One region of the Shinella sp. M31 genome, then DNA from elsewhere that is predicted to be linked to it. Evidence: riboswitches for the same ligand, from Rfam matches in the RefSeq annotation. Region 1 holds a riboswitch; each other region holds the start of a gene.
The links. A riboswitch is a leader RNA that binds a small molecule or an ion and turns the genes downstream of it on or off. The one in region 1 is predicted to bind cobalamin.
Positions count from the first base shown of each region.

Region 2: linked by a shared signal. The riboswitch ahead of ACOZKU_RS11085 (ABC transporter substrate-binding protein) and the one ahead of ACOZKU_RS06200 (CbtB domain-containing protein) in region 1 are both predicted to bind cobalamin.
Region 3: linked by a shared signal. The riboswitch ahead of bluB (5,6-dimethylbenzimidazole synthase) and the one ahead of ACOZKU_RS06200 (CbtB domain-containing protein) in region 1 are both predicted to bind cobalamin.
Region 4: linked by a shared signal. The riboswitch ahead of ACOZKU_RS20750 (hypothetical protein) and the one ahead of ACOZKU_RS06200 (CbtB domain-containing protein) in region 1 are both predicted to bind cobalamin.

Region 1 is NZ_JBLZPH010000042.1:19,974-27,172, reverse strand. Features, by position in the region: gene cobW (cobalamin biosynthesis protein CobW) at 1-664, opposite strand, end outside; gene cobU (bifunctional adenosylcobinamide kinase/adenosylcobinamide-phosphate guanylyltransferase) at 668-1,192, opposite strand; gene ACOZKU_RS06205 (CbtA family protein) at 1,194-1,979, opposite strand; gene ACOZKU_RS06200 (CbtB domain-containing protein) at 1,992-2,168, opposite strand; cobalamin riboswitch at 2,214-2,576, opposite strand; gene ACOZKU_RS06195 (peptidoglycan-binding domain-containing protein) at 2,656-4,554, opposite strand; gene ACOZKU_RS06190 (cobyric acid synthase) at 4,718-6,181, opposite strand; gene ACOZKU_RS06185 (hypothetical protein) at 6,427-6,570, shown strand.
Region 2 is NZ_JBLZPH010000072.1:7,492-14,690, reverse strand. Features, by position in the region: gene ACOZKU_RS11100 (ABC transporter ATP-binding protein) at 1-1,063, opposite strand, end outside; gene ACOZKU_RS11095 (polyamine ABC transporter substrate-binding protein) at 1,293-2,285, shown strand; gene ACOZKU_RS11090 (MurR/RpiR family transcriptional regulator) at 2,353-3,207, shown strand; cobalamin riboswitch at 3,243-3,475, shown strand; gene ACOZKU_RS11085 (ABC transporter substrate-binding protein) at 3,655-4,692, shown strand; gene ACOZKU_RS11080 (FecCD family ABC transporter permease) at 4,707-5,717, shown strand; gene ACOZKU_RS11075 (ABC transporter ATP-binding protein) at 5,714-6,520, shown strand; partial or broken gene ACOZKU_RS11070 (class I SAM-dependent methyltransferase) at 6,520-7,199, shown strand, end outside.
Region 3 is NZ_JBLZPH010000094.1:35,385-42,583, forward strand. Features, by position in the region: gene ACOZKU_RS15985 (NAD+ synthase) at 1-376, shown strand, start outside; gene ACOZKU_RS15990 (TolB family protein) at 380-1,204, shown strand; gene ACOZKU_RS15995 (diguanylate cyclase domain-containing protein) at 1,330-2,841, shown strand; cobalamin riboswitch at 2,919-3,141, shown strand; gene bluB (5,6-dimethylbenzimidazole synthase) at 3,187-3,873, shown strand; gene ACOZKU_RS16005 (DUF2865 domain-containing protein) at 3,880-4,980, opposite strand; gene ACOZKU_RS16010 (phytanoyl-CoA dioxygenase family protein) at 5,248-6,312, shown strand; partial or broken gene ACOZKU_RS16015 (ATP-binding cassette domain-containing protein) at 6,466-7,199, shown strand, end outside.
Region 4 is NZ_JBLZPH010000131.1:18,739-25,937, forward strand. Features, by position in the region: gene metH (methionine synthase) at 1-2,657, opposite strand, end outside; gene ACOZKU_RS20750 (hypothetical protein) at 2,741-2,956, opposite strand; cobalamin riboswitch at 3,056-3,272, opposite strand; gene ACOZKU_RS20755 (hypothetical protein) at 3,475-3,657, opposite strand; gene ACOZKU_RS20760 (GH36-type glycosyl hydrolase domain-containing protein) at 3,680-7,199, shown strand, end outside.

The sequences.
Region 1 (7,199 bases):
CGGCGGCGGCGACTTCGCCGTTCTTTGCCTCGATCATCGAGGGCTTGCGGGCGATGCGCGAGGCGACTTCGTCGCGCACGGCAAGCACACCGGCGGCATCGAGAAGGTCCGTCTTGTTGAGGATGATCAGGTCGGCGGCGGTGAGCTGATCTTCGAAGAGTTCCTCGAGCGGGCTTTCGTGGTCGAGATTGTCGTCCTCGACGCGCAGCGCATCCACCTTGTCATGGTCATCGGCAAAACGGCCGGCGGCGACGGCGGCGCTGTCGACGACGGTGATGACGCCATCGACCGTGACCTGCGTCTTGATTTCCGGCCAGTTGAAGGCAGCGATCAGCGGCTGCGGCAGCGCAAGGCCCGATGTTTCGATGACGATATGGTCGGGGCGGTTTTCGCGCTCGAGCAGCTTCGTCATCGTCGGGATGAAGTCATCGGCGACGGTGCAGCAGATGCAGCCGTTGGTCAGCTCGATGATGTCGTCTTCCGTGCAGGCTTCCGCGCCGCAGCCCTTCAGCACGTCGCCATCGACGCCGAGATCGCCGAACTCGTTGATGATGAGCGCGATGCGCTTGCCGCCGGCATTCTGCAGCAGGTTGCGGATCATCGTGGTCTTGCCCGCGCCGAGAAAGCCGGTGATGACGGTGGCGGGGATCTTCTGTTGCAGCATGGCTCAACCCTTCATTTTCAGCGGCAATCCGGCCGCGATAAAATAGACTTCCGGTACGAGGGCCGCTACCTGCTGGTGCAGCCGCCCGGCATGGTCGCGAAAATCGCGCGCCATGCGGTTTTCCGGCACGATGCCCAGGCCGACTTCGTTCGATACGAAGACCAGACGACCCGGTGCGTCCTCGATGGCCGACAAAAGGCCGGCGAATTCCTTTGCGATATCCCGCTCGTCCAGCATCAGATTGGTCAGCCAGAGCGTCAGGCAATCGATGAGGACCGTTCGGTCCTCGCGCGCCACTTCCCTGATGCAGGCGGCGAGCGCAAGCGGCTCTTCGTGTGTTTCCCAGCCTTTTCCGCGATCTTCCCGGTGTTTGGCGATGCGTGCGCGCATCTCGTCGTCCCAGGCACGGCCGGTGGCGATATAATGGCGCGAAAGGCCGGTCTCGGCGACCAGCCTTTCGGCAAAAGCGGATTTTCCGGAACGTGCACCGCCCAGAACCAGGACGGCTCCGGGCGATGTCTGTTTCATGTCAGGCAGCCTTGGCGATCTTCTCGTTGGCAAAGCCGAGCGAGAGGCCGAGCACGATCCAGAAGAACAGCGTCGTGGCTAGCGCCGCGACGGCGAACTCCGCGCCGAGAACGGCCGGAACGTTGCTGGAGATATCGGAGGGCTGCGGCGCGCCATAGACCTGGGGTGCTGCAAGAAGCACGGCACCGGCGACCTTGGCGACAATGCCCGGCTTCAAAAACAGCAGATAGAGACCCGCCGCCGAAAGGGCGACCGTCGCAACCCACCAGATCTGCCTCTGCGTGAGATCGGCAGCCGGGAAGCCCGGAAGCTCCGGCGGCAGGCCGATGGCCGGCAGCATATGCACCGCAAGCCAGCCGGCAGCGCCCCACAGCGCACCGTTCGCGACGGTGATCGGATTGCCGGAAACCAGGCTGAAGCCGGCGAGCAGCAGCGCAAAGCCGGTGCCCGTGACGAGGTTGGCCAGAAGCGTGCCGGAGAAGCGGCTCATGCCGAACATGATGCCGCCGTCCTCGTGGTCCTCGCCCTCATGAGCATAGGCCACCGAGATCGGCGACAGGGCCGAAGCGACATCGAGGATCACGGCGCCGAGCGAGGAATGTTCCTGCGTCGCGGCAGCGCCATCCGTGGTCGCGGGCGTGGTGCCCTCGCCCGCCGGTGCGGCTTCGCCCTCGAACTCTTCGGCGTGCAGAATCAACGGCACGACTCGTGCCTCCTGGGCGGCTGTCATCAGCACGCCGGAGAACAGCCCGGCCACCAAAGCGGCCAGGAGATAACGAACGATCATGTCAGAAACTCCTTAGTGGCAGGGAAAGCCGTAGGAGTGACGCGTGTCGTGCGCCGTGTCGTGCAGCACGGCCGAATTCGCGAGACCGGCACCAAACACCAGGAAGGCGCCGAGCAGCAGCGCGAAAACGCCGGCAACGAGACGATCGTTTGCAGAAAGGACAACAGAAGACGTAGTAGAAACAGCCATGACAACCTCCGTGCAGGCAGCGGGGAAAATTCCCCTGGGCGGGCGATATGCCCTCATTGTCTGGCAGGTCTCCTGGCTCGCAGCGTCCGGCGCATCAGCGCCTTCGGTCCGCCCTCGCCTTCCCAGGTTTTTTGCGTCACGGAGGCGGACGATTCGTAGAAAAAGAGGCGTCCAACCCCGGCTATCGTGATGCCACCCAGTGGCTTTTCCGGCTGGTTCTTTCTTCGCGCTTTCAGGCACCATTGCCCTTCGCCGCGAAAATCCTCCCGTCCGGATGGGCGTTCCTCGCTACTCTACAGTCGCGGGGTCGGCCGTGATTGCAGCGCCCTGATTGGGTCCACCGCGTCACATTCCCATTTACTCCCCGATCCGTTTCCGGACCAAGGAACCATCCAATATCGCTGATGATTATGCTTCCCGCCCCGCGAAGTCAATCGACCGGCAGCGGCATGGCCTGTGCCAAAACCGCCGTCCGGCCGTCGCAAACTCAATAGCCGGGGATAATCACGACGCCGCCGCCATCGTTGTAATAGCCGTCGTCGCGGTAATACGGCCCGTCATAGTAGCCGTCGACGGGGCCTTCGAGCACATCGTAGTCGCGCTGCTGGTAGCGACGCTGGCGATTCTGCCGCGCCTGGCGGGTCTCGGCATATTGCGCGGCCTCGCGTAGCGCGCGGAACTGCTGGCGCGGCAGGTAACCATCGGCACGATAGCCGGATGCGCCCTGCCAAGCGGCGATCGCTGCGCGAGAGCGCGGACCGAAGACCCCGTCGGCACCGTAGGTGTTGTAGCCAAGCAGGCTCAGGTAACGCTGCGCCTGGGCACGCACGGAGCGGTCCATATAGGTCTCGCGCGGATCGACGACCGGCTCGGCCTTGCGCGCGGTATCGGCGGTTGCCGTATCCTCATCCATCTGCGTTTCCGGCTTGGCGTTCAGGGCGGCGATGCGCTTGCGGGCATCATCGACATAGCGGCCCTGGGGATACTGGTAGAGATAGTCCTTGTAGGCCTTTTCCGAACCGTCGGCGACGGCGCCCTGGAACGTCTTGTCTTCCGCCCGCTTAGCAGCCTCCGCCTCTTCGACGGCACGCGCGCGATTGTCCGTGTCCGCATCCTGAGGCGCATTTTCGCGGGCAGCCGTCGCATCTTTCGCGCTATCGGCCGGCTCCTCACTATCCGACGGCTTCCGGGCCGCGGCGGCCTCTTCGGCACGCTTTTCGGCCTCGTCGGCAAGGCGGGCGGCTTCGGCGGCCTTGGCTTCGGCATCGGCCGCCGCCTTCGCGGCTTCGGCCTTCAGGCGCTCGACTTCGGCCGCCTTCTCCTGCGCCAGCTTGCGGGCGGCAGCGGCCTCTTCCTCGATCTTCGCCTTTTCGGCGGCGGCAACCTTTTCGGCTTCGATACGCTTGGCCTCCGCCTCCTGGTGGGCAGCCGCTTCCTCTTCCGCACGCGCCTTTTCAGCTGCGGCGGCCTCTTCGGCCTTCTGGCGATCCGCCTCCGCCTTCAGCCGCGCGGCTTCCTCCGCCTTGGCTTTCTCGGCGGCGGCATCCGCTTCCGCCTTCAGGCGCTCGGCTTCGGCTGCCTGCTTTTCGGCAAGCGCGCGGGCGTCCGCTTCCTTCTGCTCGGCTTCCGCCTTGAGGCGGGCGGCTTCTTCAACCTTTGCCTTCTCGGCAGCAGCGGCTTGCGCCTTGGCCTTTTCCGCCGCAGCCTTTTCATCGGCGAGCTTGCGGGCGGCGGCGGCTTCCTCGGCCTGCTTGGCCTCGGCTTCCGCCTTCAGGCGCGCAGCCTCCTGCTCCGCCTTAGCCTTTTCCGCCTCGGCAGCCTTCTGCGCCTCTTCCTCGGCCTTCTTCGCCTCGGCGGCTTTCACGGCCTCTTCTTCGGCTTTCTTGGCCTCGGCGGCCTTTTGAGCCTCGTCTGCGGCCTTCTTCGCTTCGGCAGCCTTGCGGGCTTCCTCTTCGGCCTTGGCCTTTCCGGCCTCGGCGGCCTTCTGCGCCTCGTCTGCCTGCTTGGCTTCGGCCACCTTCTTCGCCTCTTCCGCCTTCGCCTTTTCGGCGGCCGCGGCTTCCTCGGCCTTGGCCTTGGCTTCCGCCTCGGCGGTCACGCTCTTAGCGGGCTTCTCCTTGGCGGCGGCTTGCAATTCGGCAATGCGCAGGCGGGCCATGGAGGCGAAGGTGCCATTGGGATATTGCTTCAGATAGCCCTCGTACTGAACAACATCGCTGCCGGACGAGACCTTCTGCCAGAGCGAAAACTCCTCTTCCCAGCGCTTACCGGCGCTGCCGGCTTCCTTGCCGGTGGCGGCCTGCGCGAAGCTAACGGCGGGCGTGCCGGCCAGCGACAGCCCAAGAAGGCCGGCCAGAACGGAGCGTGCGAGAGGTCCAGAACCCATATATCTCACCCTTTTGGATCGCGCGGGGGCGCCTGCGCCCGGTCGTCCGGGCGGATTTCCATCACTCCTTGCACCGAATTCTGGCGCAACTTTGGTGCGGCAGAGCGGCAGCGGGGAACCTGATGGCTGTACGTTTGAGCGAGCTGATTTAATCAGCCCCGTTTCATCGAACAGGTTGCAGGAGGCCGTCGAGCCAGATGGGATCGAGCACAGCTTCCAGCTCCGCCGCCACGCCGTCGAGCGCGGCATCGACACTTGCGCGATAATCGAAGCCGCCACCCTCGATGCCGAAATCGGCGAGAAGCCGGGCGCGATAGGCATCGCTGGACAGAAGCCCGTGCAGATAGGTGCCCATCACCCGACCGTCGGCGGAAACGGCGCCATCAGGCCTGCCGTCGATGCTGACCGAGGGGCGCAGCGCATCCGGGCCGGTGGTGCGGCCGAGATGGATCTCGTAGCCTTCGAGCGGCACGTCATATTGCAGGGAGCGGGCGGTGCTGTTGCGCACGGTCTTTTCCGGCGCCATCTCGGTTTCGACGGCCAAGAGCCCCAGCCCTTCGAATTCGCGCTCGCTGCCCTCGATGCCGAGCGGATCGGTGACGCGCTGCCCGAGCATCTGGTAGCCGCCGCAAATGCCGATGACGCGGCCGCCGCGGCGCATGTGAAGCTGAAGGTCCTTGTCCCAGCCGGCAGCGCGGAAATCGCGCAGGTCGGAAATCGTGGATTTCGAGCCCGGCAGCACGATCAGCCCGGCGTCGGCCGGAAGCCGCTCGCCCGGCCGCACGAAGACGATATCGACGTGCGGCTCGGCCTTGAGCGGATCGAGATCGTCGAAATTGGCGATGCGGGGCAGGACGGGCACGGCGACCTTCAGCGCCCCGGCCGCGCCCTTGGCGAGCCGCTCCAGCACGACGGAATCCTCCGCCGGCAGATGCGCCGCCTGCTTCAGCCACGGCACGACGCCGAAACAGGGCCAGCCGGTAAAGCGGGCAATCTCGGAAATGCCGCTGTCGAACAGCGTGACGTCGCCACGGAACTTGTTGATGAGATAGCCCGTCACCATGCGCCGGTCTTCCTCCGGCAGGATGGCATGAGTACCGACCAGCGAGGCGATGACGCCGCCGCGATCGATATCGCCGACCAGCACGACCGGCACATTCGCGCGCGTCGCAAAGCCCATATTGGCGATGTCGCCGGCACGCAGGTTGATTTCCGCCGGCGATCCAGCCCCTTCCACGACGACGAGATCGGCGCCGTCGCTAACGATCCCGAAACTTTCCATCACCGCGCCCATCAGCTTCGGCTTCAGCGCCTGATAGTCGCGCCCCTTGGCCTGGCCGAACACGTTGCCCTGCAGGATGATCTGGCTGCCGACATCCGACTGCGGCTTCAAAAGCACCGGGTTCATGTGCACGGAGGACGGCACGCGGGCGGCGAGCGATTGCAGCCACTGTGCGCGGCCGATCTCGCCGCCATCGGCCGAAACGGCGGCGTTGTTGGACATGTTCTGCGGCTTGAAGGGACGCACCTTCAGCCCGCGATTGGCGGCGATGCGGCAGAGCCCTGCCACCAATACCGTTTTTCCGACATCCGAGCCGGTGCCCTGAAGCATGATCGTTCTCACCATGACGCCCTCCTAGCATTCGTCTCCGCCGCCGAAAAGCCCTGATTTACCGCAATCTTGCCGCAATTGGCGGCCGCGCTGCGATGTATTTCCGCAACAGACCGCCATGCAAAACAGGCATGGCTGACTTGCTGATCCATTTGCGACATTTTGCGCCGTGAACGATCGTGACTTTCGTCCTGATCGCACCTATATCACCACCATCAGACAGCCGAGGCGCGTGGCTTCGGATTTTTAGGACAAAGACCATGCTGTTCATCTTCAGCAAGCCGAACTTCGTACAGATCGCCTGGAACGGCGTCGCCCCCAAGAGCCAGTCCCGCGTGCGCAACGTCGTCATGGACGCGCCCTTCGGCCCGCTCGGCTTCATCCGCACGCGCAACGTCGGCTGATCCTTCGAGCGCGACGTCAGGTCCGCTCGCATACGACGCCGCCTCTCTCCGGGAGGCGGCGTTTTTTCTTTGTCTCATCGGGAAAACGGCGGCCTGAAACGGCGAAAGCCGTGCATCCTTTTCGGTGATGCACGGCTTGCCAAAATACGCATGGCGACTTTCGACAAACACGCGTCGAAGCCCAGTCACCCCGGTACGCAATACCTTTCCGGAGCGGGCGGCTGTGTCCCCCGCCGTGAGGAAACCAATAGCGGGACATCCTTACCGGACCGTTATCGGGACCTTAATCAAAGATGAATCGCGACTTTTTTTGAAAAATTCCGAAATATTTTTTATGGACGGCAAAGCGGCGCAGACAAGACAGGATATGTCCGCATTCAACGACCATCGTATATCGCTTCTTCAAGCACCTCTCGAACATTTGCCCGAATGCGGGCAAACGCCCAAATTTTCCACCGTGCGGTTGCCGGATTTCCAGCGTGTCGATGCGCCGGCGGGCCTGTCCGCGCCACCAGACGGCGCGCAGGAGGTTGATTTCTCAATAAGAACCCGTAGGCTACCCCTGTAGCGCACGATAAGACGTCTCCGGCAACAGGGTTCCGCCGGTGAACTAAAAACAGGGATCGGCG
Region 2 (7,199 bases), on a different contig from region 1:
GGAGGTGCACGGCGGCGGGATCATAGGCGAGGCGCGCGCGGCGCGATTGCTCGATTTCGCCGACGAGGCTGCGCCGCATGGCGGGGATTTCCGCGATGACGCGCCGGCCGGTCGCTGTCCGGCCGAACAGTTCGAAGGTGGAACCGACGAACACGATCTGTTCGAGATCGACGTCGAGGCCCGGCGCGCTGTCGCCGGTCTGGGCGATGAAAAACTGTTCGGGGCGGATGAGGGCAGTCGCCGCGCCCGTCGCGCCCGGCCGTCCATGGGAAATGGAAAGACCGTCCTTGGTGACGAGTTGTCCGCTGCCGGCCTCGCCCTCGAAGAGGTTGCTGGCGCCGACGAAGGTGGCGACGAAACTGTTCTTCGGCTGGTCGTAGAGGACGCGCGGTGTGTCGAGCTGCTGGATGCGGCCGCCCGAGAGCACGGCGACACGGTCCGACATGGTCAGGGCTTCCTGCTGGTCATGCGTCACGAAGATGAAGGAGATGCCGAGTTCGTGCTGCAGCGTCTTCAACTCGATCTGCATGGATTGACGCAGGTTCTTGTCGAGCGCCGACAGCGGTTCGTCGAGCAGGAGCAGCTTCGGCCGGGCGATGATGGCGCGGGCGAGCGCCACGCGCTGCTGCTGGCCGCCGGAAAGTTGGCGGGGCTTGCGGCCCTCCATGCCCTCGAGCCCGACCATGCGCAGCGCGTCACCGACGCGCTTCGTGCGCTCCGCTTTCGCGACGCCGGCGACCTCAAGCGCGTAGCCGGTATTTTCACCCACCGTCATATGCGGGAAGAGCGCATAGTTCTGGAACACCGTGTTGACCGGGCGGCGGTAGGGTGGCCGGTCGGTCATGTCCTCGCCATCGATCAGGATGCGCCCGCCATCGAGCTGGACGAAGCCGCTGATCGCCTGGAGCAGGGTGGTCTTGCCGCAGCCTGAAGGCCCGAGCAGCGTCAGGAATTCGTTTCGGCTGACATCGAGGTCGATTGCGTCGAGCGCCGTCACGGTCTGTCCCTCGGGCGTGGCAAAGGCCTTCGCCGCCTTTTCCAGGCGGACTATGGAATCTCGCATCGTCGTTCCCCATTAATGTTATAAAAATAACGCTTGTGCGATTTCGATATCTGGATACCATTTGTTCATCCAAGTCAACGGCCGAAAAGAAGCCGGGACGGGAAGACGGCGCAAAGGAAAGCGCCGGGGCCACGACGGGCCGAACCATCAGAGGAGACTATCGATGCCGAAATCGCATGATGCCGGTCTGTCCGGCTTTCGCCGCGCCGCTTTCTCGCTCGCCGTGCTCATGGCCACGACGGGCATGGCCAGCGCCGCCGAGCTCAACGTTTACAACTGGGGCGAATATATCAATCCGGAGGTTTTGAAGAAGTTCGAAGAGGAGACCAAGATCAAGGTCAACCTCTCGACCTATTCCTCCAACGAGGAAATGCTGGCCAAGATCCAGGGCGGCGCTACGGGTTACGACATCGTCTTCCCGTCCGTGCACATGCAGGACATCATGGCCAAGCTCGATCTTCTGGAAAAGACCGACATCAACCAGTATGAAGGCTTCAAGAACATCGATCCGACGTTCCTGCGCGCCAAGAGCGACCCGAACGGCGAATATTGCCTGCCCTATGCCTGGGGCTCGGTCGGTATCATGTACAACCGCAAGGTGCTCGGCAAGGATATCACGGGCTGGAAGGACCTGATCGCGACGGTGAAGGCCAAGGGCCTGAAATTCACTTTGCTCGACGACATGCGTGAGGTTCTGGCGGTCGGCCTTATCCTGAACGGCCACAAGATCAATTCGACGGATCCGGCGGAGCTGCAGCAGGCGGCAGACACGATCATCGCCATGAAGCCCGACGTGGCGGCCTTCACCTATGACGAACGCCCGATGGTGCAGGCGGGCGACGTCGCCGCCGGTCATGCCTTCGTCGGCGCGATGGTGGATATCTTCGCCAATGAGAAGGACCTGGGCTACGTGATCCCCGAAGAGGGGGCGACCATGTACCAGGAGGACATCTGCGTACTGAAGACCGCGCCGAACAAGGACAACGCGATTAAGTTCCTGCAGTTCTACACGCGCCCGGAAATCGTCGCCCTTAACGTCTCGCAGCAGACCAACGGCACCGCCAATGTGCCGGCGCGGGAATTGACCACGGAAAAGATCAGGAATAGCAAGGAAATCAACCCGCCAGCCGAGACGATGGCGCGTCTCCAGATATTCGAGGATCTGGGCCCGGCTTTGCGTCAGGTGGACCGTGTCTGGACGCGGGTCAAGACGGCCCAATGAGCCCGGCGTGAGTGCGGTTGATACCCGCCCGTCTTTGGACGGGCGGGATTTCGAGGAGAGGGGCGACGTGTCGAAACGCATTCTGAAGCTCGTTCAGTCCGACGACCTCAGGCGGTCCAAATCCGACAAGCTGATCGCCCACTATATCGAGCGCAACCTTTCCGAACTGCCGTTCGAGACGGCGCGCTCCATCGCCCAGCGTCTCGAACTTTCCCCCATGACCATCGGCCGCTATCTGCGCCGTATGGGCTTCGACGGGCTCGACGAGTTGAAGAGCGAGCTGCGCCGCGGCAGTTCCAACCCCGCCTGGCAAGTGAAAGGGCAGGTCGGACGCCTGGAGCAGGACCGCAAGGACGGCAAGCTGCTCGCCGGCCTCATCCAGCAGCAGATCGACAATCTCGGCCAGATCTATGCCCTCACCACCGCGCCGGAATGGCAGCAGACGATCGACGCGCTGATCGGCGCGACGGAGGTCTATGTCGCCGCCTATCAGAACGTGCGCGGCATCGCGCAATATTTCGCAAGCCAGCTTTCCTATACGCGCCCGCGCGTGCAGTTCGTCGATGGCGTGAACGGCACCTATGCCGAAGTGCTCGACGGCTCCGTCGAGGGGCGGCTGCTTTTCCTGCACGACGTGCGCCGCTTTGCCGCCAAGGCCCGGCCGCTCGCGCTGGAGGCCCGGCGTGCCGGCGTAAAGGTCGTGCTGCTGACCGATGAATTCTGCCCCTGGGGTCCTGAAGTCTCCGATATCTGTCTCATCGTGCCCGGCTCGCACGGGCCGCTGTGGGATGGTGCCGCGACCATGACGGCGGTGATGGATCTGATGCTCAGCAACGTCATCGTCGAAATGGGCGACGAGGTGAGCGAGCGCGTCGACCGGCTGACGCACCTTCAGGACGTCTTCGGGGATTTCGAAAGCTGATTGTCACCGTCATCTTGACGCCACCGAACGGTGCGGATTAAGGATGGGACGACGGTTCCCCGAAGGATGACTCCCAGGGGATTAATAGGGAACACGGTGCGGACGACCCAACAGGGACCCATTCCGTGGCTGCCCCCGCAACTGTAGGCGGATTGCCGCCTGTCCTCGTGACGCGTTTGGCGTCATGCCACTGCGCATTTCGCGCGGGAAGGCAGACAGGCAGCAGATATCCGTGAGCCAGGAGACCTGCCGTCAGAGCCGAGAGTGCTGCTTGTCGCGCACTCGAGAATCCAAGTCACGGGCGGGGAAGCCCGGAACAGGAGACGCCATGACGAGCCCGACTGCCGCCCGCGGCAGACCTCCCTTCGTTTTCTCCCGACCGCATTCGGTGCGCCCTTCGTGGTCCATTGGCTGAGCCCGCACGCCTTCACTCTCCGGGAGAAATCCATGACCCTATTTGCCGCGGCCCTGCGTGCCGCATCCCTCGTTTCCGCCCTTGCCGGCGCAGTGACCCTCATCGCTTCCGGCACGGCCCAGGCCGCCGCGACGCAGTATCCGCTTACGCTGCAAAACTGCGGCCGACCGGTCACCTTCCAGAAGGCGCCGACGAAGACCGTCTCGATCGGCCAGAGTTCGACCGAAATCCTCTACATGCTCGGCCTCGCCGACAAGGTGGTGGGCACCGCACTTTGGGTCGGCCCGGTCCTCAAGGGCTATGAGGACGTCAATGTGAAGATCGATCGTCTCGCCGACAACGAGCCGAGCTTCGAAAGCGTGCTCGCCAAGAAGCCGGATATCGTCACGGTGCAGTTCCAGTGGCAGGTCGGCCCGGAAGGTGTCGTCGCCAAGCCCGAGCAGTTCGAGGAACTCGGCATTCCCGTCTATACCTCGCCGGCCGATTGCGTCGGCAAGGAGAACAGCGCGGCCAGCGACGGCGTGCGCCACCAGGTCTTCACCATGGAGCTGGTTTATCAGGAGATCCGCGAGATGGCGCAGATCTACGATATCCAGGACAAGGGCGAAGAGGTCGTTGCCGCGCTGAAGGCGCGTGAGGAGGCTGCCCGCGCCAAGGTCGCCGCCGCCAAGGACAAGCTCTCCGCCGTCTTCTGGTTCTCCAGCGCTGCCGATGCCGATCCCTATGTCGCCGGCAAGAACGGCGCGCCGGGTTACATCATGTCGGCGCTCGGCATCGAAAACATCATCAAGACCGAGGACGAATGGCCGACGGTCGGCTGGGAGACCATCGCCAAGGCCGCACCGACCATGATCGTCGCCGGCTCGATGGAGCGCCGCCGCTATCCGCTCGACAGCCTCGAGGCGAAGCTCGACTTCCTGAAGACCGATCCGGTCGCGGGCCTCATGCCGGCGGTGAAGAGCAACCATGTCTTCGACATGGACGCCCAGGCGATGAACCCGACGATCCGAACCATCGAGGGCATCGAGCGTCTGGCCGATGCAATCGAAAAGGCTGGTCTCGCCAAGTGATCTCCGATCGCCCCATCGTGCTTCGGACGGGCGCCGTTTTCACGGCGCTCCTCCTCCTGCTGTTGGCGCTCGGCGTCGGGGCCGCCGTCGGCGAGACGGCGATCCCGCTCGACGTGGTGGCGAAGACGGTGGCAAACCGGCTCTGGCATGCCGGCTACCCGCTGGAGCCGATCGACGAAGGCATCATCTGGAACTACCGGCTGAGCCGGGCGATGGTCGCGGCTTGCTGCGGTTCGGCGCTGGCACTCTGCGGCGTCATCCTGCAATCGCTGCTGCGCAATGCGCTGGCCGATCCCTACATCCTCGGCATTTCCGCCGGCGCCTCGACCGGTGCCGTCAGCGTGGCGATCCTCGGCATCGGCGCCGGTGCCCTGACGCTGCCGGCCGGCGCCTTCCTCGGCGCGCTCGTCGCCTTCGGCCTTGTCAGCGCGCTCGCCTTGCGCGCCGGGCGCGGCACGAGCGCGATCATTCTCGCCGGCATTGCCGGCTCGCAGCTCTTCAATGCGCTCACGTCCTTCATCGTCACCAAGGCGGCGAGTGCGGAGCAGGCGCGCGGCATCATGTTCTGGCTGCTCGGCAATCTCTCCGGCGTGCGCTGGCCGGATGTGTGGCTCGCGCTGCCGGCGGCGATCCTCGGCCTTCTCGTCTGCCTGTGGCATGCCCGTGCGCTCGATGCTTTCACCTTCGGCACAGAATCGGCCGCCTCGCTCGGCATTCCCGTGCGCCGGGTCTATGTCGTGCTGATCGCCATTTCCGCGCTGATGACGGCGACCATGGTCTCCATCGTCGGCTCGATCGGCTTTGTCGGCCTCGTCATTCCCCATGCCGCGCGCATGGTCGTCGGCGTGCGGCACGGCCTGCTTCTGCCGGCCTCGGCGCTGATCGGCGCCATCTTCATGATCGCGGCGGACGTGCTGTCGCGTGTCATCATTCCCGGCCAGGTCCTGCCCATCGGCGTCATCACAGCGCTGTTCGGCGCGCCGGCCTTCGCGCTCATCCTCAGCCAGAGGAGATCGGCCCTGTGACGTTGTCCGCCAAAAACCTGCACTGGTCGGCCGGTGGCGCGACCATCCTGTCGGATGTCTCGCTCGACGTGCGCCCCGGCGAATTCCTCGGCATCATCGGCCCGAACGGCTCGGGCAAGACGAGCCTGATGTCGCTGATGTCAGGCATTCGCAAGCCGCAGGCCGGTGCCGTCCTGCTCGACGGCAGGCCGCTTTCGGATCATGGCCGCCAGGCCGTTGCCCGGCGCATCGCCTTTGTCGAGCAGCAGGCGGAAACCACCGAGCGCATCACCGCGCGCCAGGCCGTCGAACTCGGCCGCACACCCTATCTCGGCGCGCTCACCCCCTGGTCGCGGACCGATGACGCCATCGTCGACCGGGCGCTGGAGGAGGTCGACATGGCGCATTTCGCCGGCCGGCTCTGGCACACGCTGTCAGGCGGTGAGCGCCAGCGGCTGCATATCGCCCGGGCGCTCGCCCAGCAATCGCCGATCCTGCTGCTCGACGAACCGACCAACCATCTCGATATCGGCCACCAGATCAGCCTGCTCCAGCTGGTGCGCGAGCAGGAGCTGACCGTCGTCGCCGCCCTGCACGATCTCAACCACGCCGCCATGTTCTGCGACCGCATCGCCGTCATGCAGGGCGGGCGCATCGTGGCACTGGGCACGCCGGCCAAGGTGCTGGAGCCGCAGCGCCTGCTGGAGGTTTTTGGCGTCACCGTGGATGTGGAGCGCGACAGCGCCGGTGGCTGCTTCATCCGCTATCGCCGCCCGGAGCCGCGGCCGCCGCGGCTGAAACTCGTGGCGAACGAGGGCATGTAATGCACGGCACGCTCTCCAACGATCACCTCAAGGAAGACATCCGCGACTACTGGTCCCGCCGCTCGCAAACCTTCGATCTCGCCTTCGGTCACCGCATTCCCGAAGGGCCGGAATTCGACGCCTGGGCGGCGGCGATCCGCGAGCATCTGGGACCGGAGCCGCGCCGTGTGCTGGAGCTTGCCTGCGGTACGGGGGAGGTGACACGCCTGTTGCTGTCACTCGGCCACGATGTGACGGCGCTCGATTTTTCGGAGGCTATGCTGTCGGTGGCGCGCAGGAAACATGCGGGGGCGAAGGGTCTTCGCTTTCTGCTCGCCGATGCGGAAAACCCCATGGAGCCGGACGAAAGCTATGATGCCATCGTCTGCCGCCACCTCGTATGGACGCTGACGACGCCTGAGCAGGCCTTTGCGGAATGGCACCGCGTGCTGAAACCGGGCGGTACGCTGCTGTTCTTCGATGGCGACTGGGCCGCCCCGACACGGCTTGGACGGCTGGCGAGCCGCGCCATCGCGGTGCTCGATCGGTTTATCGGAACCGACCCGCATTATGACGGTGCGATGGGTGACCGGCATTCCAGTATCATGCAGCGCCTGCCCTTTGGCGACGGGCTGACGGTCGAACGCGTACTGCCTTTGCTGGAGACGGCCGGTTTCCGCGGTGTGACGATCGGCTCCCA
Region 3 (7,199 bases), on a different contig from region 1:
GGTCTATGCGATCTCCAGCTGGCGCAACGCCCATCTGCCGCCCGGCGCGCTCGGTCCAACGGGTGAAGTCATTCCGAAGAACATCATCGATAAGGCGCCGTCTGCCGAGCTGCGCCCGAACCAGACCGACCAGGATTCGCTGCCGCCCTATCCGGTGCTCGACGACATCCTCGAATGCCTCGTCGAGATGGAGATGAGCACCGAGGACATCGTCGCCCGCGGCCATGACGCCAAGACCGTGCACCGCATCGAACACCTGCTCTACATCGCCGAATACAAGCGCCGCCAGTCGGCGCCGGGCGTGAAGATCACCAAGAAGAATTTCGGCCGCGACCGCCGCTACCCGATCACGAACCGGTATCGCGACCGGGGGTAGGCCATGCGCAGCTCGGTCGAAATCCACAACATCGTCACCGGCGAAACACGCGTCATCTGGCAGAGCGAACAGCTGGTCGAGGCGCCGAATTTTTCGCGGGACGGGCGGTTTCTCGTCATCAATGGCGATGGGCTGCTCTACCGGCTGGCGCTCGATGGTACCGCGCCGGAAACGATCGACACCGGCTTTGCCACCAGCTGCAACAACGACCACGGGCTTTCGCCGGACGGGCGTCTGCTTGTGATCAGCGACAAGGTGGAGTTCGGCAAATCGGCGATCTATGTGCTGCCGGTCGAGGGGGGCGTTCCCACGCTGGTGACGCCGAACCTGCCGTCCTATTGGCATGGCTGGTCACCGGACGGAGAGACATTGGCCTATTGCGGCATCCGCGACGATGTCTTCGATATCTACACCATTTCTGTCTCCGGCGGTGAGGAGAAGCGTCTGACCTTTGGCGAAGGGCGCAACGATGGGCCGGATTATTCGGCCGACGGGGAGTGGATCTATTTCAACTCCAGCCGTACCGGCCGTATGCAGATCTGGCGGGTCCGCCCGGATGGTTCGCAGCCGACGCGCATCACCGACAGTCCCTATGGCGACTGGTTCCCGCATCCGTCGCCCGATGGGAAACACCTGCTCGTGCTCTCCTATGACGGCGATGTCTTCGATCATCCGCGCGATCTCGGCGTGCGGCTTCGCCTCATGGACATGGACGGCGGCAACGCGCGGATTCTGTTCGATCTTTTCGGCGGACAGGGCACGATGAACGTGCCGAACTGGTCGCCCGACGGCAGTGAATTCGCCTTCGTGCGCTACGCTCCGACCTGATTGACAACTTCCAGTGCGCGTAAGTTAAGCTTTCGCTCACCAGCCTGTTTAAGCGAATTTTGCGGTCTGCCAGTTAGCCTCTGCTCAACAATGCCCGCAACCGGGTGGGGCAGGCAGGGGTGACGATGACGGGCAGGACGGAAGAGCGGCGGCAGGGAAAGCGGCGCGAGGTGGGTTTTGCGATCCGTGCCGCGGCTCTGATGATCGTCGGGCTTTTTGGCGCGGCAAACTTCTTCGTCCTCGACTATGCCATCGAACGCGCCGACAGTTTTGTCGCCGAGACCGAACGCACGCTGGTGCGCAATGAATTCAGCCACCAGATCGACCAGGTGGTGCAATACCAGAGCCAGCTGTCCTTCTGGGACAAGAGTTTCAACGCGCTTGCCCACGGCATGCCGGACGACGATTTCGTGCGCGACCAGATGCGCGACTGGATGTGGTCCGATTTCGGTTTCTCCTGGATGATCCTGACCTCGCCTGACGGCGAAAAAATCCTCGGCGTGCATCGCGGCGACAAGGTTTCAGACCGCAAGGCGCGCGAAAAGCTGCAATGGGTGAGCGATCTTACCCGCCGCGCCGAGCGCGCCTATCGCGAGGCGCTATCGCCCGACCGGGGCGGCTGGCAGGTGGCGCGCGCCCAGGAGGATCGGGATCTCCTGACCCCGGCCTTGCCGCAAATTCACGTTTCGGGCATGCGCCTCATCGACCGTGTCATGAGCATCGTCGTCGTGCAGGCGGTCGTTCCGAAATCGCTCTATATACCCGCAAGCCGGCTGGAGCCGACGCTGCTCATCACCGTCAAGCCGGTGTCGCAAAAGATGCTGTCCAATGCCGAGCGGCGGCTTGGCGTGCACGATCTCGGTTTCACGCCGATCGTCACCGAAGAACCGGGCCTCGTGATGACGCCCGTCGGTGGCGACGCCTACAATCCGATGGTCGCCTCCTGGCGCCCCAATATGCCGGGCTCCTTTGTCTGGCGCTCGGCGCTGCCGCAGATCGCCATTTTCGTGCTGGTCTTCGCCTCCGTCATGCTGTTCGTGACCCTGCGCTTTTCCGCCCTGGTCAAGGCGCTCCAGCGCAGCGAGGAGAAAAATGCTTTCCTTGCCCGGCACGATCCGCTCACGGGGCTGAAGAACCGCAGCGGCTTCGACGAGGAGGTCCGCCGCACCATCGCCAAAGGCAACGGCAAGCCCTTTGCGATCCTTGCGCTCGACCTCGACAAGTTCAAGGCGGTCAACGACCGTCATGGCCATGCGGCCGGCGATGTCGTGTTGCAGGCGGTCGCCCGGCGTTTTTCCGAGCGCGTCGGCACGCAGGGCTCGGTGGCGCGCCTCGGCGGCGACGAATTCTCCATTCTTCTGAACGGCGATTTTTCCCGGGAAGCCCTCGTGCAACTCGCCGAAGCCCTGGTGCTCGATGCGCAGTTGCCGATCGCCTACGACGGCCAGCTTCTGCTGATCGGCGGCAGCGCGGGCATCGCGCAGTTCCCCGATCATGGCGGCAGCCTGCACGACGTCATGGTTATGGCCGACGCCGCGCTTTATGCGGCCAAACATGCCGGCCGCAACCGCGCCGTTCATGCCGGCGATATCGACGCCAACACGGTGGCCGAAGCCGGTGCGGCACGCGCTGCTTAGCGCCAATCTCTATGCCTTCAAGGCGTTTTGAGACAGGCATGCGGCGCCGGCAGGCTTGATCGCACCGCAAAGCCATGCGCATATCATCCTCGTCAGGTGCCCGCGTCATGCGGGAGAATCGGGAATCCGGTGCGGGCGCGAATGCTCAGGTCCGGAACGTGCCCAACGCTGTGACGGGGATGGCTTTCGCCGTAAAAGCTTGAATCGATTCAGGCTTTTGCCACTGGTTCTTGAACCGGGAAGGCAGGTGCGGGCCGCGGGAACCGAAGTCAGAAGACCGGCCTGGCGAGATAGACCGAACCGCGCGGACGGCGGCAGGTTGGACGCATTGTTGGGGAGAAAACGATGCGAACAGAACTCTCGGACGCGCTCGTCCGGGCGGGCGCTTTTCCCTTTGAGGAGAGGCAGGCCGTCTACCGCGCCATCGAAACCCGCCGCGACGTGCGCGACCAGTTTTTGCCCGATGCCTTGCCCGACGATCTCGTCGGCCGCCTGCTGCATGCCGCACACAGCGCGCCGTCGGTCGGCTTCATGCAGCCATGGAATTTCCTGCTGGTGCGCAGCGAGGAAACGCGCCGCGCGGTGCATGGCGCCTTCCTCAAGGCCAATGCCGAGGCGGCCGACATGTTTTCCGGCGAGCGGCAGGCGCAGTACCGCGCCCTGAAGCTCGAGGGCATCCTGAAGGCGCCGCTGTCGATCTGCGTGACATGCGACCCGACGCGCGGCGGCACGGTGGTGCTCGGCCGCACGCACAATCCGCGCATGGATGTCTATTCCACGGTCTGCGCCGTACAGAACCTGTGGCTCGCGGCGCGGGCGGAAGGGGTGGGAGTCGGCTGGGTCAGCATCTTCCACGACAGCGATATTCGCGAAATCCTCGGCATTCCCGCGCATGTCGAAATCGTTGCCTGGCTCTGCGTCGGCTTCGTCGATCAGCTCTATGCCGAACCGGAACTGGCGGTGAAGGGATGGCGGCAGCGCCTACCGCTGGAAGAGCTGGTCTTCAAGGAGCGCTGGCCGGCGGCCGGATAAAGCCGTTTAGTTGACGCCGGCATCGGCCGGGCGGCCGAGATCGATGGCGGACTCGTTTTCCGGCAGGAAGGCGGGGCCGACCGTGCGCACCTTGTGGCGCGCGGGATCGTAGACGCGATCCTCGATCTTGGAAGGGGTCTTTGCGGTCTCCTGCTTGATCTGCCGGGTGGTGATCGTCGTGATGGAGCCGGTTTCCGGCAGGGTTTCCTCCGTCGTGGCTGCAGTCTCACCCTTCATCGCCTTCTGGCGCTTGATCATTTCCTGATAATAGGCGGAGAGATTGCAGCCGCAGGTGCCGGCCTTCGAGAGATCGCGCGTGCGGTAGCTGAAGGCGTGTTCGAGATCGCGATAGGGTCGGCCGGTGACGGTCGACGTCATCTGCTCGGTTTCCTGCCCTGGCGTCATCGATTGATAGAAAAGCTGCGTCTCCGTCTCCGGGCACATCATCGCGCAGACCTTCTGGTCGCGGCGGAAATCGAGCGGCGTGGCGCCCGACGAGATCGGGAAGAAACCGCCGTCGCAGGTGCGCACGCAGACGGTGCGCAGATTGCCGTGGCCGGCGCTGCCGCCCAGCGAGCGCAGCTGCAGCCGTCCGCTGTCTTCGGGCATCGTGCCGAGCGGCAGGGTGCGTGTGTCGTCCTGCAGGGTGCGCAGGGTCTCGGTCGCGGCGATCGGCATCACCTTGGCGTCGTCATTGCAGCCGTTCGTTTCCAGCGCGGCGAGCAGGCGATTGCGCGCCCCTTGCGAGGATGTGCCGCCGGCAAATTCGCGGCGCTTGCGGTCGAGGATATAGAGATTGCGCTCCATCTTGCCGATCACCGTTTCCAGCGTATCGCAGGCCGCTTCGTTCTCGCCGCCGAAGACGGTGATGCTGCCGGACGAGCATCCGAGACGACGCTGGTCGCTCCTGGCCTTGCGCAGCTGGATGTTCTGGCGGGCAATGGCGCCGGCATATTTGCGTGCGCTTGTGTTGTCGACCACGACCTGAGGGAGGTTTGCCAGTTCCGCCTGGATGCGTTCGCATACGTCGGACGCCGACGCGACGCCCGAGACGAGCAGCGGCAGGCCGGTTGCGATCGCAAACAAAAGGCGGAGGCGTCCTTTCACGTCCTGATATCCTGCAAGAGAGACTGGAAGGCGGCCTGGAGCCCGCCTTGATCGTGCTCCTATCATAAGCCTCTGCGCGCGCCGTGCAACGCGCTCCCGGATTTGTGATTAACGGCCGGAGTGATAATATGAAGAACACAGTCATCTTTGCGCGAACGGCGCAATTGATCTCGCGGGGGGCTTGGTGTAGCACTCTCGGCACATACAACAGCCGGTTACGGCACGGCCGCTCGACCGGCGGCACATTCATCCCGCAGGCAGGTGACTATGAAGATATCGTCAGTCTTGTTGAGCCCGATCTACGCGCTCGCGCTCGCATCGGGCGCGAAATCCTTTGCCGATAACCCCATCATCGGCAGCAAGTGGCTCAACAAGAAGGGTCTGCATGAAAAGCGCGTTTCGCTGGCCATGCGCATGGCCGCCTGGCGCCGCAGAAAGCTGGAAAACCTCGTCGCGCCGGATCACCGCCGGCAATATGCCGAGACCGGCTTCGTGAAGATCGAGAATTTCTTGTCGCCGGAGGTTTTCGCCGCCGTCACGCGCGAACTGGCCGAGCGGGATTTCGAGCGTTACGACATGAAGCAGGGCGACACCGTCACGCGCCGCGCGATCATCGACGACAGCGATCTCGAAACCCTGCCGGGCTTCAAGGCTGCGCGCAACGATCCGCGCCTGACCAACCTGCTGCGCTACGTTTCGTCCCATGACGGCCAGCCGCTGCTGGTGGTGCAGATCGTCATGGCCCTGCCGTCTGTCGTCACCGCCGGCTCGACAGACCCGCAGACGGCGCTGCACAGCGATACGTTCCAGCCGACGGCGAAGGCATGGCTGTTCCTGCGCGATGTCGGCGAAGAGGATGGCCCGTTCGCCTATGTGCCGGGTTCGCATGAAATGACGCCGCAGCGCCTTGCCTGGGAGCGCGGCATCAGCGAAAACGCCGATGCGATCGAGAACGTCTATTCCGCTCGCGGCTCGCTGCGCATCATGCCGGACGCGCTTGGTGCGCTCGGTTACGGCCAGCCGGTAAAAATGACCGTGAAGGCGAACACGCTCATTGTCGCCGATACGCACGGCTTCCATGCCCGCAGCCCGAGCTACAAGACGACGACGCGCATCGAAATCTACGGCTCGCTGCGCCGCAATCCGTTCCTGCCGTTCACCGGCCTGCACATCGCCTCGCTGCCGTTCATCGCCTCGGGCATGAACCGCTGGATCATCTCGGGCATGCGCCTGCGCAGCAGGCTCGGCATCAAGGGCTCGCCCTGGCGCGATGCCGGCCTCGGCAGGGCCGATGAATGGTCCAAGCGTCTCGACAAGCCGCCCGCGGCCTGAGGTCTTCGAATATTCCGATCGGCGGCTTGCTCTTGCAAGGCCGCCGATCGGGCTCTACATAGGTCCCGTCGTCAACACCGACCGGATGGTGCAGCATGGATTTCAACCCGACCACAAATCGACTTCGTTTTGTCCTCGGGGAAATTCGTATCCATGCCTTCCATTACCCTCTCAAAAATTTCGTGGTCCACGCCTGACGGCCACGCGCTTCTCTCCAATCTCGATCTGAGCTTCGGCCGCGAACGCGCCGGCCTTGTCGGGCGCAACGGCGTCGGCAAGACGACGCTGCTCAAGCTGATCACCGGCGATCTGCAACCGCTTTCCGGCATCCTGTCCGTCGATGGCTCGATCGGCATGCTGCGCCAGAGCGTGCAGGTCGGGGCGGAGGAGACGATCGCCAGCCTGTTCGGCATCGAAGGCGCGCTCGGCCTTCTTCGCCGGGCCGAATGCGGCCAAGCGGAAGCCGATGCCTTGGCGGACGCGGACTGGACACTGGAAACGCGACTTGCCGCCGCCCTTGCCGGCGTCGGGCTGGATGCCGTGGCAGAGACCCGCCTTGCGGCGCTCTCTGGCGGCCAGCGCACACGTGCGGCGCTTGCGGCTCTTCTCTTCCACGCGCCGGATTTCCTGCTGCTGGACGAGCCGACCAACAATCTCGACCGGGACGGCCGGCAGGCCGTGATCGATATGCTTGCCGGGTGGCGGGCCGGTGCCGTGGTCGTCAGCCATGACCGCGAGCTGCTGGAAACGATGGATGCCATCGTCGAGCTCACCTCGCTCGGTGCCACGCGTTATGGCGGCAACTGGAGTGCCTATCGCGAGCGCAAGGCGATGGAACTGGCCGCGGCGCAGCGGGAACTGTCCGATGCGGAGCGGCATGCGGCCGA
Region 4 (7,199 bases), on a different contig from region 1:
TCCGTGACGTAAACGGTCTGGCCGCGGTCGTAGCGGGGGTGGATTTTGACCGCGGTGTGCACGCGGCTGGTCGTCGCGCCGCCGATCAGCAGCGGGATATCGAAGCCTTCGCGCTCCATTTCGGTCGCGACATGCACCATCTCGTCGAGCGACGGGGTGATCAGGCCCGAGAGGCCGATGATATCGACCTTTTCGGCCTTTGCGGTCTCAAGGATCTTCGTCGCCGGCACCATGACGCCGAGGTCGATGATCTCGTAATTGTTGCAGGCGAGCACGACGCCGACGATGTTCTTGCCGATATCGTGCACGTCGCCCTTGACGGTGGCCATCAGGATTTTTCCGGCACTCCGGCGTTCGGCGCTGCCGCCATTGGCGCGCTTTTCCGCTTCCATATAGGGCAGCAGCACGGCGACGGCCTGCTTCATCACGCGGGCGGATTTGACGACCTGCGGCAGGAACATCTTGCCCGCGCCAAAAAGGTCGCCGACGACGTTCATGCCGGCCATCAGCGGCCCCTCGATGACGTGCAGCGGGCGTTCGGCGTTCTGCCGGGCCTCCTCCGTATCCGCCTCGACGAATTCGGTGATGCCGTTGACGAGGGCATGTTCCAGCCGCTTTTCCACCGGCCATTCGCGCCAGGCGAGGTCGCGCTCGCGGGCTTCCTTGCCCGCCGCACCCTTGAAGCGCTCTGCGATATCGAGCAGGCGCTCGGTCGCGGTGCCGCCGGCCTTCGGCACGCGGTTCAGCACCACGTCCTCGCAGGCTTCGCGCAGGTCCGCCTCGATCGTGTCGTAGACCGCCAGCTGGCCGGCATTGACGATGCCCATGTCCATGCCAGCCTGGATGGCGTGGTAGAGGAAGACGGCGTGCATCGCCTCGCGCACCGGTTCGTTGCCGCGGAAGGAGAAGGACAGGTTGGAGACGCCGCCCGAGATATGGGCATGTGGCAGGGTCGCGGTGATCTCGGCCGTCGCCTCGATGAAGTCGACGCCGTAATTGTCGTGCTCCTCGATACCGGTCGCCACGGCGAAGATGTTCGGGTCGAAGACGATATCCTCGGGCGCAAGGCCGGCGACCTCGGTCAAGAGCGTGTAGGCGCGGGTGCAGATTTCCACCTTGCGCGCCTTGGTGTCGGCCTGGCCTGTCTCGTCGAAGGCCATGACGACGACGGCGGCCCCATAGGCGCGCACCAGCTTTGCATGGTGCAGGAAGGCCTCTTCGCCTTCTTTCAGCGAGATGGAATTGACCAGCGGCTTGCCCTGCACACATTTCAGGCCGGCCTCGATCACCTCCCATTTGGACGAGTCGATCATCACGGGAACGCGGGCGATGTCGGGCTCGGCGGCGATGAGGTTGAGATATTCGACCATCGCCTTGCCGGAATCGATCAGGCCCTCGTCCATGTTGATGTCGATGATCTGCGCGCCGTTCGCCACCTGGTCGCGGGCGACGTCGAGGGCGGCGGCATAGTCGCCCGCCGTGATCAGCTTGCGGAATTTCGCCGAGCCGGTGACGTTGGTGCGTTCGCCGACATTCACGAAGGGAATGGCCTCCGTCAGCGTGAAGGGTTCGAGACCGGAGAGGCGCATGTGGCGCGGGATATCGGGGATGGCGCGCGGCTTGTGGCGCGACGCGGCCTCGGCGATGGCGCGGATATGGTCGGGCGTCGAGCCGCAGCAGCCGCCGACGACGTTGACCAGGCCGTCGCGCATAAAACCTTCGATCTGGGCGGCCATCTCGTCCGGCGTCTCGTCATACTGGCCGAAGGCATTCGGCAGGCCGGCATTGGGATAGGCGCAGACGAAGGTCTGGGCGACGGCGGAAATTTCCGCGAGATGGGCGCGCATGGCATTGGCGCCGAGCGCGCAGTTGAGGCCGATGGAGAAGGGATCGGCATGCCGGACCGAATTCCAGAAGGCCTCCGGCGTCTGGCCGGACAGGGTGCGGCCGGAGAGATCGGTGATGGTGCCGGAGATCATGACGGGCAGATCGATGCCCTTTTCCTCGAAGACCTCGCGCGTCGCGAAGATCGCCGCCTTGGCGTTCAGCGTGTCGAAGATCGTCTCGATCAGGATGATGTCGGCGCCGCCGTCGATGAGGCCGCGCAGCTGCTCGGCATAAGCGATACGGAGATCGTCGAAGCTGACGGCGCGATAGCCGGGATTGTTGACGTCGGGCGAGATGGAGGCGGTGCGGTTGGTCGGGCCGAGCGCGCCGGCGACGAAGCGGCGCTTGCCGTCCTTCTGCTCGGCGCGCAGGCCGGCGCGACGGGCAAGGCGGGCACCGTCGCGGTTCAGCTCATAGACCATGTCCTCCATGCCGTAATCGGCCTGGGCGATGGTGGTGGAGGAGAAGGTGTTGGTCTCGAGGATGTCGGCGCCGGCGAGCGCGTAGCGATAATGGATGTCCTCGATCGCGCCGGGCTGGGTCAGCGTCAGGAGGTCGTTGTTGCCCTGCTGGTGGCAGGCGCAATCGCCGAAGCGGTCGCCGCGGAAATCGTCCTCGACCAGCTTCAGCGTCTGGATTTCCGTGCCCATGGCGCCGTCGAGCACGAGGATTCTTTCACGGGCCGCGTTTTCGAGGGCGGCGCGGATTGCGCGACCGTCCCGCTTCGGCTGTTTTGGGCCGAACAGATCGTCCAGGTAGGAAACGGCCATGGGAAAACCCTCCGGTGCAGGCAAGACTACACCGGAGTTCACATAAAGATATCTTTATGTCAATATGTCTTTATGCGAGTGACCTAGTGCATCGGTCCATCCGCCCCGGCAAGCGAGGCGAACATCGCCTTGAGACGGATGATATCGGGATCGGCACTTCGGCAACGGGCAAGCTTGTCCACCTCCTTCAGCGCCTCGACCGCGAGGTCGGCGCCGCGTGGCTGCCAGAGCAGCCAGGAGATGAAGACGGATTCCGGCTTGCCGGTGCCGGATGGCTTGAGTTCGGTGAATTGAAACATTTTTTCCCCAATCGAAAATTGGGGGATGACCGGACGCACGCTCATGGATTTCACCCGAAGGTGACAACAAGCGCACCCTTGGGACACCCCGCCCATGGACGTTACAGACGTGTCAGGGCAGGTCTCCTGGCTTGCGGGTCATTGCCTTTGTCTCGCCTTCCCGGTGGTTCACACCAGTGGCATGGAGCGACATCGGCTCGCCGTTCACAGTTGCGGGGGCAGCGCCGGTCTTGATCCTCGTTGGAGCATCGCACCGGCTTCCCTCTTAGCCTCCGAGCCGTTTGCGACTCGGAAGACCCTGACGGCCGGAGACTGGCTTGGTGCGGCGGGCAAGTCAAGGATACGAGGACACAATGCACAGGCCTGGAACTTTTTTCACCGCGGCGCATTTGAACCTTCGCCTGCCTCCTGCCCCTCGCTCGTCCCGCGGCGAGGGCGTGATTCACCAAAACCGCAGATGAGGGCCGATGCCGAGCCATCCCGACACGCTCAGATGTTGCAAGTCTCTGTCCTTACGGCTAAAAAATGCCGTTTTCATGCACCACGCGGCCAGGATGCCAATCAGCGTGTCGCCTGAGCCATGTTTCCACCATTCGCGCCGCCAGGGCGCCGTATGGTGTCATGGCTGATCGCGGCACAGAGACGAAACCTGCCCGCAAAAAACCTTCCGGCGCACAGGCCTTTTCCGGATGGTTCAACATGGCCGGATCCAGATTAAGAAATATGTCCCTTCACAATACGCCGCACGCCGCCCGCGACGCAGACGCCAAGCAGATCGACTATAACGATTCGATCCGCGCCACTTATCTGACGCTGGAGGAGCTGGCCGATTGCGGAGCGGCTCTGGCGCGCGACAAGACAGCGCCGCTGCCCGGTTTCCGGCCTTTTGAATTCCGCGCCAGGCACAAGGAAAACGAGAAGGAAATCTTCCGCGTCTATCAGGCGACAGCCAAGGACGTGGAATCGGGCGCGCAGATCACACCCGCCGCCGAATGGCTGCTCGACAATTATTACGTCATCGAAGAGGCCATCCAGGAGGTCCGCCGCGACTTCCCGCGCCGTTTCTATCGCCAGCTTCCGACCGTCGAGATCGACGGGCAGCCGGTGCCGCGCACGCTGGTGCTGGCCTGGCTCTACGTCGCCCATACCCAGAGCAACATCTCGCAGGAAAGCCTGACAGCCTTCGTACAGGGTTTCCAGAAGATCGATGCTCTGAAGATCGGCGAACTCTGGGCGCTGCCGTCGTTCATCCGCTTCGTGCTGCTCGAAAACCTGCGCCGCATTTCCAGCCGCGTCGAGCGCTCGCGCAAGATGCGCATCAAGGCGAACGAGGTGGCCGACGAACTGGTCCGTCTCAACGATCCGGAAAAGGCCATCGCGCATCTGCGCACCATGGAAAGCTTCGCCGAGGACAACACCTTCGTCACCCAGCTGCTCTACCGGCTGCGCGACGGCCTGCAGGCCTCGGGCGCCGTCATCCAATGGCTGGAACGCAGGATCGAAAGCCGCGGCAGCGACCTTGAAGAGTTGATCGTCTCGGAAAACAACCGCCTGTCCTCCGGCAACGCTACGATGAGCTCGCTCATCAAGAGCCTGCGTACCGTCGACGACACGGAATGGCCGGTCTGGTTCGAGAGCGTCAGCCGCCTCGACGAGGCGCTGCGCCAGGGCTCGGACTATTCCGATCTCGACTTCGGCTCGCGCAACAAATACCGCAATACGATCGAGCGCTATGCCCGTCGCTCGGGCAAAACGGAGCTGGAGGTTACCGAGACGGCACTTGCCATGACGGCGGAGGATGCCGCCGCCCATGTCGAGGATCTCGATTACGAGGCCAATGTCGCCGCCTTCCTCGTCGGCAAAAAGCGAAAGCTGCTCGAAAAACGCATCGGCTATCGCCCCTCGCTCGTCCAGCGCATCGTGCGCTTCGGCCGCAAGCTTGACTGGTTCGCCATTGCCGGGCCGAACATTCTCCTGACGCTTCTGGCGATGATCGCGGTCTTCTATTTCCTCGACCAGCTCGATATCCCGAACGGCGCCTGGCTGATCATGCTGGTGCTCTTCGCGCTGCCGGCCTCGGAAGGCGCGTCGGGCCTGTTCAACACGCTGGTCACCTTCTTCGTGACGCCCTCGCGCCTCGTCGGCTACGAGTTCAAGGACGGCATTCCCGACGATGCACGTACCCTCGTCGTCGTGCCCTGTCTGATCGCCAAGCGCGACCATGTCGACGAGCTGGTGCGCAATCTCGAAGTGCACTATCTCGCCAATCCGCGCGGCGAGATCTATTTCGCGCTTGTCAGCGACTGGACCGACAGCCAGGTGGAGGAAACGCCCGCCGACCTCGAAGTTCTCGAATACGCCAAGCGCGAGATGGCGGCGCTCTCGGCGCGTTATGCCTATGACGGCCGCATGCGCTTCTATCTCCTGCACCGCCGCCGCCTCTACAATCCCTCCGAAGGCGCGTGGATGGGCTGGGAGCGCAAGCGCGGCAAGCTGCACGAGCTGAACCTGCTGCTGCGCGGCGATGGCGACACGACCTTCCTGCCGGGCGCCAATGTGGTGCCGCCCGATGTCAAATACGTCATGACGCTCGATTCCGACACGCGCCTGATGCGCGATGCGGTGACGAAGCTCGTCGGCAAGCTGCACCACCCGATCAACCGCCCGGTCATCGATGCCGAAAAGGGCAAGGTCACCGCCGGCTACAGCATTCTCCAGCCGCGCGTCACGCCGTCGCTGACGACGGGCAAGGAAGCCTCGACCTTCCAGCGCATCTTCTCCGCCGACCGGGGCGTCGATCCTTACGTCTTCACCGTTTCCGACGTCTATCAGGACTTCGCCGGCGAAGGCACCTTCACCGGCAAGGGCCTCTACCATGTCGATGCCTTCGAAGCGGCCGTGAAGGGCAAGATCGGCGAGAACGAAGTGCTCAGCCACGACCTGCTCGAAGGCTCGCTGTCGCATTGCGCGCTGGTGACGGATGTCGAGCTCATCGAGGACTTCCCGACCCGCTACGGCACGGAAACCTCGCGCCAGCATCGCTGGGCGCGGGGCGACTGGCAGCTCCTGCCCTACCTCTTCAACCCGGCAAACGGCATTTCCATGCTCGGCCGCTGGAAGATGTACGACAATCTGCGCCGCAGCCTCATTCCCATCGGCTGGCTCGTCGCCTCCGTCATGGGCTGGTATTATATGGAGCCGCGCCAGGCGCTGATCTGGCAGTTGGTGCTGATCTTCCTGCTCTTCGTCGCGCCGACGCTCTCGCTGATCTCGGGCATCATGCCGCGCCGGGGTGATATCGTCGCGCGCGCGCATGTGCATCGGGTCATCTCGGATATCCGTGCCTCCAATGCGCAGGTCGCGCTGCGCATCGCCTTCATCGCCCATGCGGCGGCGCTGATGGCCGATGCCATCGTGCGCTCGGTCTACCGCACCTTCGTCAGCCGCAAGCTGATGCTGGAATGGCGCACGGCCGCCCAGGCCGACAGCGCCGCACGCGGCGGCATCCTCGACCACTACAAGGCGATGTGGCAGGCGCCGGCGCTCGCCGTGCTCTCCGTCGCGCTCGCCATGATCTCGGATACGGGCCTGCCGTTCATCGGCGTGCCCTTCGCCCTCGTCTGGGCGCTCTCGCCGGCCATTGCCTGGTATGTCAGCCAGACGGCGGAGACCGAGGACCAGCTCGTCGTGTCCGATTATGTTGCGACCGAGCTTCGCAAATATGCCCGCCGCACCTGGCGCTATTTCGAGGATTTCGTCACCGCCGAACAGCACTACCTGCCGCCGGACAATTTCCAGGAAACGCCGCAGCCGGTGCTTGCGGAGCGCACCTCGCCGACCAATGTCGGCGTCTACCTGCTCTCGGTCATCTCGGCGCGCGATTTCGGCTGGATCTCGTTCGAGGAGACGGTCCGCCGCCTCGAGCAGACCATCGCCACCATCGACGGCATGCCGAAATATCGCGGCCATCTCTATAACTGGTACCGCACCAACACGCTGGAAACGCTCGGCCCCCGCTACGTCTCGGCGGTGGACAGCGGCAACCTCGCCGGTCACCTCATCGCGATTTCCTCGATGTGCCGCGAATGGGCGGAAGCCCCCTCGGCGCATTTGCAGGGTAGCCTCGACGGGATCGGCGACGTCGCCTCGATCCTTTCGGAAACGCTGAAGAAACTGCCGGACGACCGCAAGACCGTGCGCCCGCTGCGCCGCCTCATCGAGGAGCGCATCGTCGGCTTCCACA